Regions from separate parts of the Streptomyces sp. NPDC003035 genome, predicted to be linked through region 3. Evidence: riboswitches for the same ligand, from Rfam matches in the RefSeq annotation. Region 3 holds a riboswitch; each other region holds the start of a gene.
What was found. Region 3 has a riboswitch for cobalamin ahead of ACFYV5_RS11815 (ABC transporter substrate-binding protein). Riboswitches for the same ligand answer to the same signal wherever they lie in the genome.
Positions count from the first base shown of each region.

Region 1: another riboswitch for cobalamin. It lies ahead of ACFYV5_RS10300 (energy-coupling factor ABC transporter permease); the one in region 3 lies ahead of ACFYV5_RS11815 (ABC transporter substrate-binding protein).
Region 2: another riboswitch for cobalamin. It lies ahead of cobN (cobaltochelatase subunit CobN); the one in region 3 lies ahead of ACFYV5_RS11815 (ABC transporter substrate-binding protein).

Region 1 covers NZ_JBIAPJ010000003.1:122,396-124,585, forward strand. The annotation lists gene dhaL (dihydroxyacetone kinase subunit DhaL) at 1-512, shown strand, start outside; gene ACFYV5_RS10295 (PTS-dependent dihydroxyacetone kinase phosphotransferase subunit DhaM) at 509-913, shown strand; cobalamin riboswitch at 986-1,182, shown strand; gene ACFYV5_RS10300 (energy-coupling factor ABC transporter permease) at 1,210-1,908, shown strand; gene ACFYV5_RS10305 (energy-coupling factor ABC transporter substrate-binding protein) at 1,908-2,190, shown strand, end outside.
Region 2 covers NZ_JBIAPJ010000004.1:292,569-294,758, reverse strand. The annotation lists gene ACFYV5_RS14525 (cobalamin biosynthesis protein CobG) at 1-914, opposite strand, end outside; cobalamin riboswitch at 996-1,129, shown strand; gene cobN (cobaltochelatase subunit CobN) at 1,168-2,190, shown strand, end outside.
Region 3 covers NZ_JBIAPJ010000003.1:476,770-478,959, reverse strand. The annotation lists gene ACFYV5_RS11820 (glyceraldehyde-3-phosphate dehydrogenase) at 1-870, shown strand, start outside; cobalamin riboswitch at 1,021-1,218, shown strand; gene ACFYV5_RS11815 (ABC transporter substrate-binding protein) at 1,257-2,190, shown strand, end outside.

The DNA of each region.
Region 1 (2,190 bases), 350 kb from region 3:
CGGCGATCGGGGATGCCGACCACGGGGCCAACCTGAAGCGGGGGTTCGCCGCCGTGACGGACGTACTGGAGAAGGAGGCTCCGGGGACTCCGGGGGCGGTGCTCGTCACGGCCGGGCGGCAGTTGATCTCCACCGTCGGCGGGGCCTCCGGGCCGCTGTACGGGACGCTGCTGCGCCGTACCGGGAAGAGCCTCGGCGAGGCCCCGGCGGTGACGCTGCCGGAGTTGGCGGCGGCGCTCACCGCCGGAGTCGCCGCGGTCGGCCAACTCGGCGGTGCCGCGGTCGGGGACAAGACCATGCTGGACGCGCTCGTCCCGGCGGCCGAGGGGCTCGGCGAGTCGTTCGCGGCGGCCCGGGACGCGGCCGAGCGGGGTGCGCTCGCGACCGTACCCCTGCGCGCCCGGAAGGGCAGGGCGAGCTACCTGGGCGAGCGTTCCGTCGGGCACCAGGACCCCGGGGCCACCTCGTCCGCGCTGCTGATCGCCGCCCTCGCGGAGGTGGCGGACGCGTGAGCGCACAGGTGGGCATCGTGCTGGTCTCGCACAGCGCGGCCGTGGCCGCCGCCGTCGCCGCGCTGGCCCAGGGTCTCGCCGGTGGCGGGGCGATCGCGCCGATCGCGCCCGCGGGCGGCACACCCGACGGCGGTCTCGGCACCAGCTCCGAGCTGATCGTCGAGGCGGCACGCGAGGTCGACCGGGGTGCCGGAGTGGCGTTGCTGGTCGATCTGGGGTCCGCCGTGCTGACGGTCAAGGCGCTCCTCGCCGAGGGGGACGAGCTTCCGGAGGGCGCACGGCTCGTGGACGCCCCGTTCGTCGAGGGCGCCGTCGCCGCCCTCGTCACGGCGAGTGCCGGCGGGGATCTGGAGGCGGTGGTGGCCGCCGCGTCGGAGGCCTACGCGTACCGGAAGGGGTGAGCAGGGGGCGCGCGAGATCCGTCACACACCGTCCGGAGGGGCATCCGTGTTGTGATGTAGCTGGTCAACCCACTAATGTCACAGCGCCTTGGTGTACGGGAAACCGGTGCGGTACCGGTGCGGCCCTCGCCACTGTGATCGGGAAGTCCGGCTCCATCCCTCCGGGGAAGCCACTGGACCGCCGCGGGAGACCGCGGCGGTGTGGGAAGGCGGAGCCGCGGCGGCATGACCCGTCAGCCAGGAGACCGGCCAAGGTGCGTTGTCCATCCACGAGGTGCTGGAGAGGTCTCCCAACCATGCATATAGCCGAGGGGTATCTGCCCCCTGTGCACGCGGCCGCCTGGGGCGTCGCGTCCGCTCCGTTCGTCGTCCACGGTGTCCGCGCGCTGACCCGTGAGGTCAGGTCCAACCCCGAGTCGACCCTGCTGCTCGGTGCGGCGGGCGCGTTCACCTTCGTCCTGTCCGCGCTCAAGATTCCGTCGGTGACGGGCAGTTGCTCCCACCCCACCGGTACGGGTCTGGGCGCGATCCTGTTCCGGCCACCCGTGATGGCGGTCCTGGGCACCATCACGCTCCTCTTCCAGGCGCTTCTGCTCGCCCACGGCGGGCTCACGACGCTCGGCGCCAACGTCTTCTCGATGGCGATCGTCGGGCCGTGGGCGGGCTTCGGCACGTACTGGCTGCTGCGCCGGTTCGACGTGCCGCTCATGGTGAGCGTGTTCTTCGGGGCGTTCGTCGCCGATCTGTCCACGTACTGCGTCACCAGCGTCCAGCTCGCGCTGGCCTTCCCGGACCCGGGCAGCGGTGTGCTCGGGGCGCTGGCCAAGTTCGGCGGGATCTTCGCCGTGACGCAGCTGCCGCTCGCCGTCAGCGAGGGGCTGCTCACGGTTCTCGTGATGCGGCTGCTCGCCCAGTCCAGCAAGGCGGACCTGACCCGGCTCGGGGTCCTGCTGCCGTCCCGGAAGAAGAACGAGAACGCGGAGGCGAGCGCCTGATGAGCCGGAACGCCAAGATCAACACCCTGCTCCTGCTCGTCGTCGCGGCGCTCGCGGTGCTCCCGCTGGTGCTGGGGCTCGGCGACCACAAGGAGGAGCCGTTCACCGGGGCCGACGCCGAGGCGGAGACGGCGATCACAGAGATCGCTCCCGACTACGAGCCGTGGTTCAGCCCGCTGTACGAGCCGCCGTCCGGCGAGGTCGAGTCGGCGCTGTTCTCGCTCCAGGCGGCGCTCGGCGCCGGCGTGCTCGCGTACTACTTCGGGCTGCGGCGCGGTCGCA
Region 2 (2,190 bases), on a different contig from region 3:
TCACGCACCCGCCAGGCACCGTTCCCCGCGCCATGGGCGGCGACCAGGAACGCCTCCGCGGCGGCGACGGCGGCGCGGGGCGCGTCGGTAGCAGCGACCCGGAAAACCTGGGCGCCGACGCGGAGGTGCGCGTCGGGGCGTCGGGGGCCGTCCGCGCCTGGCGCGCGGGGGCCGTCTTCGCCGGGGCTGTCCGCGCCCCGCGCGCCGGGGCCGTCTGCGCCTGGCGCACCTTCGCCGGGGCCGTCCGTGCCTGGCGTGCCTTCGCCGGGGCTGTCCGCGCCCCGTGCGCCGGGGTGCTGCGCGCCCACACCTCCCCTGGACGCCGGGGCCGCCCGGTCGGCCGATCCGTCCGAGGCCCGGGATCCGGCCGTACCCTCGTCGCCGGCCGCCCAGGCCCCCGCTGCGATCAAGGTCACATCTCCGCCGAGTCCGGCCACGTCCCCCCGGCCGTCGTCCAGGACGAAGAGGAAACGGCCGGAAAGGGCCGCCGTCCCCTCCCGCGCGCACAGCAGCGCGTCCAGCTCGCGCGCCCACAACTGCACGTCACCGCCGCCGAGTCCGTCCAGCCCCGCGGTCGGCGAGGCCACCACGTTCCGGACGCGTTCGTGGGTCGGGGACGGCAGGAGACCGGCCGGCGCCAGCAACTCCGCGAGCTCGGTGCCGCAGCCCTCTCCGAGGCCCCGCAGCTCCACGTTCCCCCGCGAGGTGACACTGACCCGCCCGTCGCCCAGCACCTCCGCCGCGGTGGCCAGGACCCCGACCTGACCTGCAGTCAACAAGCCTGCGGGCAGGCGCAGTCGGGCCAGACGCCCGTCGTCGGCGGCGTGCAGCCGGAGCGCCCCGGGGCAGGCGTCACCGCGGTCCCGTATGAGGGGTTCGCCCGGGTTGGGCGTGGTGGGTGGGGTGGGCGGCATGGCGGCGAGCATACCCACGTGAATCCGCGTGACCACCGGGTGTGATCCGGCCAACCCCCCAGTCCGGCGGGGGCAGGATCTACTATGCAGAACGGCATGGGGTCCCAGGGCCCCGGGGAGGAAGCCCGGTGAGAATCCGGCGCGGTCCCGCCACTGTGAGCCAGGTCGCACCCGCGTCCCGGTGAGTCAGGAACTCCCGCCGTCCACACGACCACCCGGGGCGCGGACAACCCCGAGGAAGGCCTGCGCTCGCATGCGAATTCTGTTGCTGTCGCACTCCGACACCGACCTGCTCAGCGCCCGCGCGGCCGGCGGTCCGGTCGCGTACCGGTTCGCCAACCCCTCCCGCCTCGGCCTCGACGAGCTGCCCGCGCTCCTGGACGGCGCCGACCTCGTCCTCGTACGCCTCCTCGGCGGTCTGAGGGCCTGGGAGGACGGCCTGGACGCGTTGCGCGCCACCGGCAGGCCGCTGGTCGTGCTCTCCGGCGAACAGGCTCCCGACGCCCAGCTCATGGAGGCCTCCACCGTCCCCATCGGTGTCGCCACCGAGGCCCACGCCTACCTCGCGCACGGCGGCCCGGCCAACCTGGAGCAGCTGGCGCGCTTCCTCTCCGACACCGTGCTGCTCACCGGGCACGGCTTCGAGGCCCCGGCCGCCGCGCCGACCTGGGGCCCGCTGGAGCGCGAGCCGCGGCGGACCGACGGCCCGACGGTCGCCGTGCTCTACTACCGCGCCCACCACATGAGCGGGAACACCGCCTTCGTCGACTCCCTCTGCGAGGCGATCGAGGACGCCGGTGCCCGCGCCCTGCCCCTGTACGTCGCCTCCTTGCGCGCCCCCGAGCCGGAGCTGCTGGAGACGCTGAGGTCCGCCGACGCGATCATCACCACCGTCCTCGCGGCCGGCGGCACCAAGCCCGCCGAGGCGCAGGCGGGCGGCGACGAGGAGGCCTGGGACGCGGGCGCGCTCGCCGCCCTCGACGTACCGATCCTGCAGGCGCTCTGCCTCACCGGCTCGCGCGCGGCCTGGGAGGAGAACGACGAGGGTCTCTCCCCGCTGGACGCCGCGAGCCAGGTCGCTGTCCCCGAGTTCGACGGCCGGCTCATCACCGTCCCGTTCTCCTTCAAGGAGATCGACGAGGACGGCCTCCCGGCGTACGTCGCCGACACCGAGCGTGCCGCCCGCGTCGCCGGGATCGCCGTGCGCCACGCCCGTCTGCGGCACATCCCGAACGCCGAGAAGAAGCTCGCGCTCGTCCTCTCCGCGTACCCGACC
Region 3 (2,190 bases):
ACCGTGGACGAGGCGACCAGCACGATCGTCGCCAACGGCAACACGATCAAGGTGATCTACGCGAACGACCCGTCCGAGGTCGACTACACCGCGTACGGCATCAAGGACGCCATCCTCATCGACAACACGGGCAAGTGGCGGGACCGCGAGGGTCTGTCCAAGCACCTGCGCCCCGGTATCGACAAGGTCGTCCTGACCGCCCCGGGCAAGGGCGACGTCCCGAACATTGTCCACGGCGTCAACCACGACACCATCAAGCCGGACGAGCAGATCCTGTCCTGTGCCTCCTGCACAACCAACGCGATCGTCCCGCCGCTCAAGGCCATGGACGACGAGTACGGCGTCCTGCGCGGTCACGTCGAGACCGTCCACTCGTTCACGAACGACCAGAACCTGCTGGACAACTACCACAAGGCCGACCGCCGCGGCCGTTCCGCGCCGCTCAACATGGTGATCACCGAGACCGGTGCCGCCTCCGCCGTCGCCAAGGCGCTTCCGGACCTGAAGGCGCCGATCACCGGCAGCTCGATCCGCGTCCCCGTCCCGGACGTCTCGATCGCCATCCTGAGCCTGCGCCTGGGCCGCGAGACCACCCGCGAGGAGGTCCTCGACTACCTCCGCGACGTCTCGCTCCACTCGCCGCTCAAGCGCCAGATCGACTTCACCACGGCCCCCGACGCGGTCTCCATGGACTTCGTCGGTTCGCGCCACGCCTCGATCGTCGACGCCGGTGCCACCAAGGTGGACGGCGACAACGCGATCCTCTACCTGTGGTACGACAACGAGTTCGGCTACTCGTGCCAGGTCATCCGGGTCGTCCAGCACGTCTCCGGCGTGGAGTACCCGACGTTCCCGGCGCCGGTGGCCTGACCTCGCCGGGCCCACGGCCCACTTCGGAACCCGGCACGTCCGGGTCCCGGTGAACGGGGCGGCGGTGGAGCGGTGCGACAGATCCCGGAAGGGATCGCGCGCCCTCCCACCGCCGCCCCGTCGGCGTACGGAGGGGCCCGGCCGGCGCTGTGGTAGCTTGCCGTAGCCAGTCGAACTCACGTGCGTGACGTACGCGAGTCAGGGAATCCGGTGCGAATCCGGAGCTGACGCGCAGCGGTGAGGGTGACGGGCGGGGCACGAAGTCACTGGACCGGGGAACCGGGCCGGGAAGGCGTCCCGCCCGGATGACCCCGAGTCCGAAGACCTGCTGGCGAATCCGTACGAAACGGGCCCCGCGTATGGGCCCTCGACGCCGAGGATGAGCCGTGCCTCTCGCCCGCACCCCCCGTTCCTTCGCCCTGCTCGTGTCCGGAGCGCTGCTCCTCACCGGCTGCGGCGGCGCCGCCGGCGAGGCCCGGCCGGCCTCGTCCGCCCCGGCGCGGACACTCGAGAACTGCGGCCGCACCGTGGAGATCCCGCCCGGCGGGCCGCGCCGGGCCGTCTCCCTGAACCAGGGCACCACCGAGATCATGCTGTCCCTCGGCCTCGCGGACCGGATGGTCGGGACCGCGACCTGGACCGACCCGGTGATGAAGGGGCTGGAGAAGGCCGCCTCCGCCGTCCCGAGGCTCGCGGAGAACAACCCCTCCTTCGAGAAGGTGCTGGACACCGAACCCGACTTCGTCGCCGCCTCCTTCGGCTCCACCCTCGGCAAGGGCGGAGTCGCCGGCCGCGAGCAGTTCGAGAAGCTCGGCGTCCCCACCTACCTCTCCCCCTCCGACTGTGTGGGCAAGGACAACAGCGGCGGGGGCGACGGCAAGCGCACCACGCCGCTCGCCATGGACACCGTCTACGGCGAAGTCCGCGACCTGGCCCGCGTCTTCGGCGTCGAGAAGCGGGGCGAGGAGCTCATCGCCCGCCTCAAGACCCGGGTGACCGAGGCCACCGCCGGCCTCCGCGTCGCCGACGTCAGCGTCCTCTACTGGTTCTCCGACGCCAAGTCCCCCTACGTGGCTGGTTGTTGCGGAGCGCCCGGCGTCATCACCCGGGAGACCGGCACCAAGAACGTCTTCGACGACACCACCGAGGAATGGCCCCAGATCGGCTGGGAGTCCGTCGCCGACCGGAACCCCGACCTCCTCGTGATCGGCGACCTCACCCGCAAGGCCCAGTCGGGGGAGAGCGCCGCCAAGAAGATCGCGTTCCTGGAGTCCGACCCCGTCACGAAGAAGATGGACGCCGTGCGCGCCAAGCGGTACG